3 regions of the Qipengyuania algicola genome follow, and region 2 is predicted to be linked to each of the others. Evidence: predicted binding sites of a transcription regulator. Region 2 holds the regulator's gene; each other region holds the start of a gene.

What was found. Region 2 encodes LexA, which represses DNA repair genes until DNA is damaged. Its sites were predicted from a motif close to GTTCCNCNCTTGTTCT; they were not measured.
Region 1: the regulator LexA is predicted to act here: its motif matches at 3,078-3,093, upstream of ACFCW2_RS04040 (ribonucleoside-diphosphate reductase subunit alpha).
Region 3: the regulator LexA is predicted to act here: its motif matches at 1,931-1,946, upstream of ACFCW2_RS01315 (deoxyguanosinetriphosphate triphosphohydrolase).

What each region holds. Positions count from the first base shown of each region.
Region 1 covers NZ_CP170453.1:841,383-845,666, reverse strand. Annotated here, with positions in the region: gene nadB (L-aspartate oxidase) at 1-1,226, shown strand, start outside; gene ACFCW2_RS04050 (GIY-YIG nuclease family protein) at 1,317-1,628, shown strand; gene ACFCW2_RS04045 (alpha/beta fold hydrolase) at 1,672-2,607, shown strand; gene ACFCW2_RS04040 (ribonucleoside-diphosphate reductase subunit alpha) at 3,150-4,284, shown strand, end outside.
Region 2 covers NZ_CP170453.1:2,524,129-2,528,412, forward strand. Annotated here, with positions in the region: gene ACFCW2_RS12000 (ComEC/Rec2 family competence protein) at 1-1,252, shown strand, start outside; gene lexA (transcriptional repressor LexA) at 1,341-2,033, opposite strand; gene moaC (cyclic pyranopterin monophosphate synthase MoaC) at 2,188-2,661, opposite strand; gene trpC (indole-3-glycerol phosphate synthase TrpC) at 2,704-3,492, opposite strand; gene trpD (anthranilate phosphoribosyltransferase) at 3,504-4,284, opposite strand, start outside.
Region 3 covers NZ_CP170453.1:259,165-263,448, reverse strand. Annotated here, with positions in the region: gene ACFCW2_RS01330 (SO2930 family diheme c-type cytochrome) at 1-87, shown strand, start outside; gene ACFCW2_RS01325 (alpha/beta fold hydrolase) at 112-1,095, shown strand; gene ACFCW2_RS01320 (aspartate/glutamate racemase family protein) at 1,171-1,875, shown strand; gene ACFCW2_RS01315 (deoxyguanosinetriphosphate triphosphohydrolase) at 1,986-3,146, shown strand; gene ACFCW2_RS01310 (NAD(P)H-binding protein) at 3,139-3,831, shown strand; gene ACFCW2_RS01305 (hypothetical protein) at 3,854-4,090, shown strand.

The sequences.
Region 1 (4,284 bases), 1.2 Mb from region 2:
TCGTCCATGTCGACGATGCGACCGGCTGGGCAGTTCAGGAGGCGCTGCTGAAAGCCGCCGAGGCCAATCCCAATATCACCATGTTGCCGGGCCAGACCTGCGTCGATCTGATCACCAGCCGCAATGCCGAGAAATTCTCCGCCGAGGGCCGCGTATGGGGCGCCTATGCGCTGGACGAGGCGAGCGGCAAGGTGGAGGCGCATATTGCGCGTGCCACTGTGCTGGCGGCTGGCGGTGCGGGCCGGGTCTACCAATTCAGCACCTCTCCGCGCGGCGCGACGGGTGACGGCATCGCGATGGCGTGGCGGGCCGGCGCGCGCATGTCGAACATGGAGATGATGCAGTTCCACCCCACCTGCCTGTACAATCTGGAGGTCAAGAACTTCCTGATTACAGAGGCTGTGCGTGGCGAGGGCGGCCATCTGCTCCACCCGGAAACGGGCCACCGTTTCATGGCCGATTACGATCCCGAGCGGATGGAGCTGGCCCCGCGCGATGTGGTCGCCCGCGCGATCGACGATCAGATCAAACGCTATGGTCTCGATTACGTGCATCTCGATATCAGCCACCAGCCGGCCGAATTCGTGCGCGAGCATTTCCCGACCATCGACGAGAAGCTGTCCGGCCTCGGCATCGACATGACCAAGGAGCCGATCCCGGTGGTGCCCGCGCAGCATTACACTTGTGGCGGGGTGATCGTGGGGCTGGATGCGGCGACCGACCTGCCCGGCCTTTGGGCGGCGGGCGAATGCACCGAAAGCGGGCTGCACGGAGCAAACCGGCTCGCGTCGAATTCCTTGCTGGAATGCTTTGTCTATGGCGAGGCAGCGGCGAAGGATATTCTGGAGCGGTGGGACGAACTGCCACAGCCGCCCGCGATCAAGGGCTGGGACGAAAGCCGGGTGACGGACAGTGACGAGGAGGTCGTGATCAAGCAGAACTGGACCGAAATCCGCCGCTTCATGTGGAACTATGTCGGCATCGTGCGCACCACCAAGCGTCTGGAACGCGCCCGCAACCGCCTGCGCATGCTGGGTCAGGAGATCGAGGATTATTACGGCTCTTTCCGCGTCACCACTGACCTGATCGAGCTACGCAACCTGCATCAGGCGGCAGTCCTGATCGTCGAAAGCGCACTGGAACGCCACGAAAGCCGGGGCCTGCATTACACGCTCGATTATCCGGAAACCGATGAAGTAGCGCGCGATACGGTGTTGGTGCCTTGAAATGGGTGAGCGCTTTGCCGCTCTGGGTCCCCGCTTTCGCGGGGATGACGAGCCCACTTACCGTCATTCCCGCGCACGCGGGAACCTAGGGTGGAGCAGCGCGAGGTCCAACCGGCGGTCTATTTGCTGGCGTCCCAGCGGAACGGCACCCTCTATTGCGGTGTAACATCCAATCTCGTGCAACGCATCGCCCAGCACCGCGCAGGCAATTATTCCGGCTTCACGAAAGAGCATGGAGTCCACCGCCTAGTGTGGTTTGAACTGCACGGGACTATGGAAGACGCCATCACGCGCGAGAAGCGGATCAAGAAGTGGCGCAGGGCTTGGAAGCTCGAACTGATCGAGGCTGAAAACCAGCGCTGGCTTGATTTGGCCGAGCAATTCGGGTTCGAAGCGCTTTGACACTCTGGGTTCCCGCATACGCGGGAATGACGAAGGAACAAAAATGCCCACAACCACAGCCAACAACCTGACCCTCCATTACGATGAGCACGGCGATGCCTCGCATCCGCCGCTCCTGCTGGTCATGGGCCTCGGCGCGCAGATGACGCTTTGGCCGATGGAGCTGGTCGAGGCGCTGGTGGCGCGCGGCTTTCGGGTCATCCGCTTCGACAACCGCGATATCGGGCTGAGCGATAAATTCGACGGGCAGAAGGTGCCGGGCGTCGTGCGCCACATCCTCTTCCGCCGTTTCGGCCTGCGCCCCAAGGTGCCCTATACGCTGGCCGACATGGCCGCCGACGGGGCCGCGCTGCTGGACAGTCTGAAGATCGAGCGCGCGCATGTCGTGGGCGCCAGCATGGGCGGGATGATTGCCCAGCTGATGGCAATCAACCATGCGGACAAGCTGCACAGCCTCACCTCCATCATGTCCACCACCGGCAATCCAAAACTGCCGCAGGCGGAAAAGCCCGCGATCAAGGCGCTGACCACCCCGCCGCCATCGATGGAGGAGGAAGCGCTGGTTGAGCACGGGGTGAAAATCGCCCGCGCCATCGGCAGCCCGGGTTATCCCGCGCCGGAAGACCGCCTGCGCACGCGGGTGCGCAATGGCATCCAGCGCAGCGTCTATCCGCAGGGCCTGCCGCGCCAGATGGCCGCGATCATCGACGATGGCGACCGGCGCGAGCGGCTGAAATCGGTCACCACGCCCACGCTGGTGCTGCATGGCGAGGATGATCCGCTGGTCAAGCTGGAGGGCGGGCAGGACACGGCTGCCGCGATCCCCGGCGCGACGCTGAAGACCTTCCCCGGTTGGGGCCACGATCTGCCGATGGAGCTGGTCGACACCATGGCCGACGCCATTGCCGCGCACGCCCATGCGGCGGCTCCGCCAGTGACTCCGGCCGCACCTGATTCGGCCGCAGTCGCAGCCGAATAGATTCGACGTTCTGGCGGGTTTCAGTGCTGCGCGACGCTACGTCGGCGCACAAAAATTGCTCGCGCCGATTCGATTGATTCAAAAGCCCTTCCGGCCAGTTTTCCCGAATAAAATTTTTGCGCAGATTCATTTTGTGGCTTGCGCATCGCAGAACCCCAGCTTGGTCCACGCGTCGCTGCGTTGCAGCAAGCTAACACACCGCCACATCGGGCCAGCGGGCATGGTAAAAATGCGCTTTACCCTCTTGCGCGCAGAGTCCGTCTGATTCACTATCTAGTGGTTCGCAAGGCTTGCGGACCCCAAACCTAGACGAAAGACCCGCCGAAACGCGGATTCCCGCGCAAAGGGAAGGAGTCTCTCAGGCGGGATGCGGGGTGGCAGCCTGTGGATGATACGGGGGGCAATCTGGGGACGGGAAAATCCGCGTTCGCTTCCTATATGCGAGGGGGTACTCCGGTGCTCGACTCGTGAGAACGAATGTGGAACATACGGACCCTGCGCGACTCGCCGGGCCGGACAAAAAAGGGCGCGAGAGAGTGATGATGGATTTCAAAGCCGGGGATGACAGTGTGACGGGTACGGATGTTCTGGATGATACCGCGACGGAAACAGACAGCACGGCCCGGCCCGCTGCGGATGAAAAGGCACTGACCATGGACAAGACCGATGCCGGCTCCGACGCGCTGACCGCTGCGACTGCAGGCGCCATGGGCGAAGTGGCCAAGGCCGCTGCCTCTGATGCAGCGAAAGACGACAGCAAGAAGGTCAATGACCGCCGCTTTACCATCACAACCGATGCGGAGCGCGACGCGCTGCTGACCGAGTTCGGCAAGGAAACGCTGATCGACCGGTATCTGCTGCCCGGTGAAAGCTTTCAGGATCTGTTCGCCCGCGTGGCCGATGCCTATGCCGACGATCAGGAGCACGCCCAGCGGCTGTATGATTACATCTCCTCGCTGTGGTTCATGCCCGCAACGCCGGTGCTGTCCAATGGCGGCACCAATCGCGGGCTGCCGATCTCGTGCTATCTGAACTCGGTGTCGGACAGCCTCGATGGCATTGTGAACACGTGGAACGAAAATGTCTGGCTGGCGTCGAAGGGCGGCGGCATCGGCACCTATTGGGGCAATGTGCGCGGGATTGGCGAACCGGTCGGCCTGAACGGAAAGACCAGCGGCATCATTCCCTTCGTGCGGGTGATGGACAGCCTGACGCTGGCCATTTCGCAAGGCTCGCTGCGGCGGGGCAGCGCGGCCTGCTATCTCGACATCAGCCACCCGGAAATCGAGGAATTCCTCGAAATCCGCAAGCCCAGCGGCGACTTCAACCGCAAGGCGCTGAACCTGCATCACGGCGTGCTGCTGACCGATGAATTCATGGAAGCGGTACGCGCGGGCGAGGAATTCAACCTGATCTCGCCCAAGACCGGCGAAGTGCGCTCCACTGTCGATGCGCGCAGCCTGTTCCAGAAACTGGTCGAAACGCGCCTCGCCACAGGCGAGCCCTATATCGTGTTCAACGACACGGTGAACCGCATGATGCCCAAGCATCACCGCGAGCTGGGCCTGAAGGTTTCCACCTCCAACCTGTGCAGCGAAATCACGCTGCCCACCGGCATCGACCATCTGGGCAATGACCGCACGGCGGTGTGCTGCCTGTCCTCGCTCAACCTGGAAA
Region 2 (4,284 bases):
GCCATGGCTGGCCCTGCGCGTCCGACTGCCGGTTGTCGCGGCGGGGATCGGGGCGCTGGCGGGCATAGGCTATACCTTGCTGACGGGCGCGGAGGTGCCCACGGTGCGAAGCTGTGCAGCGGCCTTGCTGGTGCTGGGCGCGCTGGCGCTCGGGCGGCAGGCCTTGTCATTGCGCATGGTCGCGCTGGCAGCGGCATTCGTGCTGTTCCTGTGGCCGGAATCGCTGGCCGGTCCCAGTTTTCAGATGAGCTTTTCCGCGGTGCTGGCGATCGTCGCTTTGCACAATTGCGACCCGGTGAAGGAGTTTCTGGCCGCACGGGAGGAGAGCTGGCTTGCCCGCACGGCGCGGCGGGGCACGATGCTGCTGGTCACGGGGCTGGTTATCGAGTTCGCCCTGATGCCCATCGTCTTGTTCCACTTCCACCGGGCGGGAGTTTACGGCGCATTTGCCAATGTGGTGGCGATCCCGCTGGTGACGTTTGTTTCGATGCCCTTGATAGCGCTGGCGCTGCTGCTTGATCTGGTGGGCCTGGGCAAACCGGTCTGGTGGCTGGCGGAGTTCTCGCTCGATCAGCTGCTCGACATTGCCCATTGGACTTCGGCGCAGCCCGGTGCGGTAAAGCTGTTGCCGCAAATGTCTTACGCTACTTTCGCCATGTTTGTGACTGGCGGTTTGTGGCTGGCCTTGTGGAAGGGGCGCAAGCGGGCATTGGGGCTGGTCCCGGCGGCTATCGGGACGGCCATGATGATCGCCACGCCCGTTCCCGATATTTTGATTTCGGATGACGGGCGTCATGTCGGCATTGCGGGCGAGGATCGGCGATTGCTGATGCTGCGGGAGAGCCGGTCGGACTATGCGCGCGAGAATCTGCAAGAGATGGCCGGCACTTCGGGCGATGTTGTGCCGCTAGCTGACTGGGAAGGGGCCGAATGTTCGCGCGATTTCTGCGTCATCGCGATCGAGCGGGGCGGGCGGACTTGGCAAATATTGATGGCCCGCAGCCGCGATCTGGTGAGCGAGCGCGCCCTTTCCGCTGCCTGCGAGCGCGCAGATATCGTGGTGGCGGATCGTTATCTGCCGAGATCGTGTCTGCCGCGCTGGCTGAAGGCTGATCGGCGGACTCTGAGCGAGAGCGGCGGTCTGGCGATTGTTCTCGCAGACGAGACAATCACCCGAGTGGCGGACACCCAAGGACAGCATGGCTGGTGGCGCGGGCGAACCGAAGGCTTTGGGGGCGGAAACCCAAGGTAAACTGGCACAATTCTCTGTCATGAAAACAAATCCGGCCAGCGGTCCTTGAACCGCTGGCCGGATGTTATCTGCCTGGGGCCAGATGGGCTTAATGGTAGCGCCGCAGCAATCCTGCCAGCTTGCCCTGAACCTCGACCTGGGCAGGGGCGTAGACCTGCGCCTCGTAGGCGGCATTGGCCGGATCGAGCCGGACATTGCCGCTGTCACGGTGGAGATATTTCAGCGTGGCTTCTTCATTGTTTACCAGCGCCACCACGATCTCTCCGTCGCGTGCCGTGTTGGTCCGGCGGATAAGCGCAAAATCGCCATCGAAAATGCCTGCCTCGATCATCGAATCGCCCGAAACCTCCAGCGCGTAATGATCACCGGGGCCAAGCAGCGCCGCCGGGACCGGCAGGCTCTGATAGTCCTCCAGCGCTTCGATTGGAGCGCCTGCTGCAATCCGGCCATGCAGCGGGATCTCGATCACATCATTGGCAGGCTGCGGCGAGGCGGCCGGTGCGGACGTTCGCGCACCTACCAGATCATTGGCCGCTTGCGGCTTCTTGACCGCGCCCGGCACCGCGTCTTCCGGCTGCCGGATCACTTCCAGCGCCCGCGCGCGATTGGGCAGGCGGCGGATAAACCCCCGTTCTTCCAGAGCGGAAATCAAACGATGCACGCCCGATTTGCTTTTCAGATCGAGCGCTTCTTTCATTTCCTCGAACGAGGGCGAAATCCCTGTCTCTTCCAGTCGCTGCTGGATAAACTGGATCAGTTCATGCTGCTTCGCCGTGAGCATCGGCAAGCCTCCATTACCATTCAGACTTCGCGCACCGGACGGCGAACGAATACGGAACGATTACGGAACAGAATTCCCAAAGTCAAGCAATACAGCCATTTTGGAGGGGATAGGCTGGAACAGGCGTTCCTGATTTCGTCCCACGCAGGGACCGCTAGTTATCGGCGTGCCAGTCGCCCGATTTACCGCCGGATTTTGCCAGCAGACGCACCCCGCTGATGACCATGCCCTTATCGAGCGCCTTGGCCATGTCGTAGACGGTTAGCAGGGCGACGCTTGTCGCGGTCAGGGCTTCCATCTCGATGCCGGTCTTGCCCGTCAAAGAAGCGGTTGCAGTCACGCGCACGCGGGTATCCTCGACCGCACAATCCACGCTCACTGCATCGAGAGCTAGCGGATGGCACAGCGGGATCAATTCGCCGGTTTTCTTGGCCGCCATGATGCCCGCGATGCGCGCGGCTGCCAGCACATCACCCTTGGGCATAGTGCCTTCGCGGATCGCGGTGAGGGCCTCGGCGCTCATGGAAATGAACCCTTCCGCGACCGCGCGGCGCGCCGTTTCGGCCTTTGAGCCGACATCCACCATCCGGGCTTTTCCGGCGGCGTCGAGATGGGTCAGGTCTGTCATGGGGTAGTGTCTGGCATATCGCGGCGGGTCAGCACAGCCGTCTCATTTACCAGTCAGCAAAGCACGGGTCGCGGCCGCAACATCGGCAGAGCGCATCAGGCTCTCGCCAACCAGAAATGTGCGCACGCCGCAGTTCGACAGGCGGATGCAATCGGCATGGCTGGCGATGCCGCTCTCGCCGACCAGCAAAGCGCCGTCTGGTGCCAGATTGGCGAGCCGCTCGGTGGTTTCGAGACTGGTGTTGAAAGTTTTCAGATCGCGGTTGTTCACTCCGATCAGTCGGGAGCGTAGCGCGTGCGCGCGTTCCATCTCGGCCTCGTCATGCACCTCGACGAGCACGTCCATATCATGTTCGAGAGCGGCGCTTTCAATCTCGGCCATCTGGGCGTCCGAGAGAGCCGCCACGATAATCAGAATGGCATCCGCACCCATAGCGCGTGCCTCTGCACACTGCCATGGATCGACCATGAAATCCTTCCGCAGGACAGGCAGGTCACATGCGGAACGGGCGGCGACCAGATAATCTTCATGGCCTTGAAAATAAGGGGCATCGGTCAGGACAGACAGACAGGCAGCACCGCCTGCCTGATAATCGCGGGCATGGTCGGCGGGACGGAAATCCGCGCGGATAAGGCCCTTGGAGGGGGAGGCTTTCTTGATCTCGGCGATAAGGCCGAAGCCGCTTGCAGAGGCGCGGCGCAAGGCCTGTTCGAACCCGCGTGGCCGAGATTGCCTGCCCGCCTGCTCGGACAGCCGCCCAAGGGTGGTCGCCGATTTCCGCGCAGTCACTTCGGTGCGCTTGGTGGCGCAAATCTCATCGAGCTTGTTCATTGCGTGCGCGCCTAGACTGCCATGTCGATCCAGCGGACAAGGAGCTTGCGCGCATCCCCTTCATCGAGCGCGCGCGCGGCCATCGCTGCGGCTTCTTCCCAATCCTCCGACACTCCCGCAACCAGCAATGTCGCCGCCGCATTGAAAATCACCGCATCGCGGTAGGGGCCGGGTGTACCGCGCAGCAGAGCTTTGAGAGCCGCCGCGTTGTGCTCTGCATCCCCGCCACGGATGGCCTCGATAGGGGCGTGGGGCAGGCCCACAAAGGAAGCATCGGCCCGACGCATATCGAAACGGTTGCCCATCACATCGGCAATTTCGTTCCCGCCTGCGAGGCTGAGTTCATCCAGACCTTCATCGCCTGAAACAATCATCGTACGCTCTGTTCCCAGCCGTGCCTTGGCGCCTGCATAGATCGGCACATAGCCCGGCCGGGCTATCCCGATCAGCTGGCGCTTGACCCGCGCGGGATTGGAAAGCGGCCCCATCAGATTGAAGATCGTCCGTTTGCCGATCCGCAGGCGAATGGGCTGGATGCGGCCCATGGCGGGGTGATGGTTCTTGGCGAACAGGAAGCAGATACCCAGTTCGGCAAGCGTCTTTTCTGCCGTGCGCCCCGCCGCTTCCATGTCGAGGCCAAGCGCTTCCAGGGTATCGGCTGCGCCCGCCTTGCTGCTGGCAGCGCGGTTGCCGTGTTTTGCTACCGGCACGCCGCAGGCAGCGACGACCAGACTGACGGCAGTCGAGACGTTCAACGTATGATGCCCATCGCCGCCCGTGCCGCAGCAATCC
Region 3 (4,284 bases), 620 kb from region 2:
GTTGCGATGCCCGAACTGGGCCGAGCGACGATCGATCCGGAAGGCGTTGCAGCGGTCGAGCGCTGGATCGTGGAACTGGGGCAGTAACGCACGCCAACAGGGGCAATCGCCATGAAGAGATTTCTGAAGGTTCTGGCCGTTCTGGCTGTCCTGCTCGGTGTGCTGTTTCTGGTATTCCGCACGCCGGATACCGACGCGGCCGAGATGCGTGCGAAATACGGGAGCGAGGCTTCCCAATTTGTCGAGCTGCGCGGCGGGCAGACATTCCATTTGCGCGATGAAGGCCCGCGCGATGCGCCGGTCGTAATGCTGATCCACGGGGCCAATAGCAGCCTGCATACATGGGATGTGTGGACCGACCAGCTGAAGGACAATTTCCGCGTGGTCCGCTTCGATACTGCTGGCCACGGGCTGACCGGACCTGCCGCCGATGGTGAATATACCAAGGCGCGCTATGTCGCGGATATCGATGCGATTGCCGATCATCTTGGGCTCGACACCTTCGTGATCGCGGGCAATTCCATGGGCGGCTGGATGGCGACATCCTACGCCATCGCGCATCCCGAGCGGGTCAGCGGCCTCGCTCTGCTCAACGCCAGCGGTGCGCCGCGTATCGAGGGCGAGGGGCAATTGTATCTGGGCGCAATTCTAGCCTCAATGCCTGTGGTGCACAACCTGATGACCTCCATCACCCCGCGCAGTCTGGTCAAGTCCAGTTATAAAGGGGCGGTGGCTGATCCAGCTGTGATTACCGAAGAGAAGGTCGACCGGTATTGGGAATTGCTGCGCTATCCCGGTAACCGTCAGGCCGTGCTGGACCGCAGCAATACGCCGCGCGGCGGGCCGTTCGACACCGGCGATATTGCCGCGCTGACCATGCCCGCGCTGGTGATGTGGGGGGATGAGGACAAGGTCACTCCGCCAAGCGGCGCCGACTGGTATGAGGAGCATCTGCCGAACGACCGCGCGATCCGTTATCCAGACGTGGCCCATGTGCCGATGGAGGAAATTCCCGAACGCTCGGCAGCCGATTTGCGCGGCTGGATCGAGGATGCGGTGGTGGAGCCTGCCACCGAGGCGGTTGACACTCCCTAGCGATAGGGCAAGCACTGCCGCTTCAACCCTGCGCGCCGATCAGGCCCTTGCAGGGGATATCAGGAGCGTTGTGCATTGCGTAAATTGGGCATGATCGGGGGGATGAGCTGGGTCTCCACCGGAATGTATTATCGCTGGATCAATCGCGGCGTTCAGCGGCGGGCGGAGCCGATGGCGAGTGCTCCGCTGCTGATCGAAAGCCTGGATTTCCGCCCGCTCTTCGGGCTCGACGATGAAGCCGATTGGGACCGCGCGGGCGATGTGCTGGTCGAAAGCGCCAAACGGATGGAGGACGCCGGGGCCGGCGCGCTGATGATCTGCGCCAACTCGATGCACCGGCTGTATGACCGCGTAAATGAAGCGATCAATATCGATGTGCTGCATATCGCCGATTGCGTCGGCGCGAAAATGGCGAAGGAAGGCGCGACCGAAGCGGCCGCCCTGATCGGTACGCGCAATGTGATGACCGAAAGCTTCTATCGCCGGCGACTGGTCGCCCACGGGATCGATCTGATGCCGCCGGACATGGCACAGGTCGGCGAAGTGAACCGGATTATTTACGAAGAATTGATGGCCGGCGAGGGCACACGGTCCTCCCAGCGGTTCTTCAAGACGATGATCACCCGGATGGAACAGACCGGCGCCAAGGCGGTGATCTCCGCCTGCACGGAGCTGGACATGGTCATCGACGTCGACGCCAATGTTCTGCCGATTTTCGATTCCGCGCGCATTCATTGCGACGCGGCGGTGGATTGGATCATGGGCGACACCGAAGCCTAGGCCGCACTGCACAGACTGGCACACACCCACGCCGCCTTGTCGGACTTGTCGCGGTGTTGCCCGATTGTTCCCGTTGTCGCGGGGCAAGGCTGCGCCTATCCGCACAGGCAATGTCGCGCTCCCGCCTTGCTGCCGATCCGCTGCGCTCTCGTGGGCGTGAGTTCTCCGCCGGAGGCGAGGAAACGCGCGGGCCGCGCAGCGCATTCCAGCGCGACCGCGACCGCATCATCCACTCCATCGCCTTCCGCCGCTTGCGCGGGAAGACGCAGGTCTTTGTCGCCCCCGATGGCGACCATTATCGCACCCGTCTGACGCACAGTCTGGAAGTCGCGCAGATCGGGCGGACGATTGCCCGCGCACTGGGTCTGGACGAGGATCTGACCGAGGCGCTGTGTCTGGCGCACGATATCGGCCACCCGCCGTTTGGCCATGCGGGAGAGAAGGCGCTGGACGATGCGCTCCAGCGTCATGGCGGCTTCGATCACAACGCCCAGACCCTGCGCACGTTGATGCGGCTGGAAAGCCCCTATTGCACCCATGTCGGCCTCAATCTCAGCTGGGAAATGCTGGAGGGGCTGGCCAAGCACAACGGGCCGGTGACCGCGCCGCATTGGGCACTGGCGGAGCTGGACCGCGACTATCCGCTGGATCTGGCGGCATGGCCCAGTCTGGAAGCGCAAGTGGCGGCGGTGGCCGACGATATCGCCTACGACAATCACGATATCGATGACGGTCTGCGGGCAGGCTTTCTCAAACTGGACGATTTGCTGGAGCTCGATTTCGTCGCCGATTTGTGGCGCGCGATCGAGCTGCGCTACCCCGATGCGCGGCAGGAAACGCGGCTGCGCGAATTGGTGCGCGACCAGATCGGGGTGATGGTCAACGATGTGATTTCCACCGCGCGGGAGCGGATGAAGGGGATTTCCTCGCGCGAGGAGGTCGCTTCTTATCAGGGACCTGTGGCGGGTTTTTCCGACACGATGTTCGAGCGCGAGCGGCGTCTCAAAACCTTCATGTATGACCGGCTGTATCTGCATTCCGATCAGACACAGACGGCGGGCCGCGCGCAAAGCGTCGTTGCGAAACTCTACGCTGCCTACGAGCAGGAGCCTGATCTGATGGGCGGGCGCTGGGCCGCTCAGCTGCCGGCGCAGGAGCCGGAGCGCAGCCGCCATATAGTGGACTATATCGCCGGGATGACCGATAGTTATGCCATGGCGCAGCACGCAAAGATCTACGGCACAGTGCCGGAGGGCCTCAGCAATGTCTGAGGTTACGCGGATTGCTCTGGTGGGTGCCACGGGGCTTGTCGGGCGCGCGGTCATGGAGGCCTGCGTCGGGCGCGAGGATGTGCGACTGGTGGCGCTTTCCCGGCGCGAAGCCCCCATCCCCAAGGGTGCGCGGATGGAGATGTTTGTCGCCGATCCGGCCAATTGGGGCGATGTCTTGCAGGATTTGCGGCCCGAAGTGCTGGTGAGCGCGCTGGGCACCACCATTCGCAAAGTGGGCGGCGACAAGGACGCGTTTCGCGCCGTGGATTACGATCTGGTGGTCGATACGGCGCGCATGGCGCATGAAGCGGGCGTGGAGCGGATGATTTCGGTCAGTTCGGTCGGAGCTGATCCGCATTCGGACAATTTCTATCTCAAGACCAAGGGCGAGGCCGAAAAGGCGTTGATGAAAGCCGGTTTCAAGCGGCTGGACATCCTGCGGCCCGGCCTGCTGCGCGGCACCCGCACCGCCGATCTGCGCCCGCTGGAGGGGCTGGGACGCATGGCAAGCCCGGCGATGGATTTGTTGCTGCGCGGAAAATACACCAAGTACCGCTCCGTTCATGCGAGCCTGATGGCCGAGGCAATTCTGGCCCTTGCCATGCGCAAGCAGCAGGGCAAGTTCGTCCACGAGCACGAGGGGCTGCACCGCGCGGCCAAGCTGTTGCCGGCTCTGGAAGGGTGAAAGCCCAGCCGGTTAGCGCGCTATGCTCGAATTCTTCCATGGTCTGATTTTTGCCAGCGACGCGGCGCTGGTGGCGCTGGCTGGCGGTGCATTTCTGGTGCTCGCGGTGGTGGCATTGCTGGCCGAGCGCTGGCGCAATGCCCGAGTCCGGATCGACCGGATCGGCTGGGTCCCGTGGACCGGCGTCTTCCTGTTTTCAGCCGTGATCGGAGCAGGGCTGCTGGCGCTGGCGATCCCGGCGTTGCTCAAAGGGGGATGAAGTTGGTGCAGTAGGGGAGGAATGTTTGTTTTCTGCACCCCATCCGGGGTGCAATCTCCTCGCTCATGCGACCTGAAGGTCGCGTCGCTGCGGGCGGCCAGTCGGCCTTGCGGGGCCTGGCGGCCCCGAACCATTCCAGGCAATTAGAGTTGTAATCAGTTTCGGTCCGCAACCAGCGGACCCAAAGGGCGACC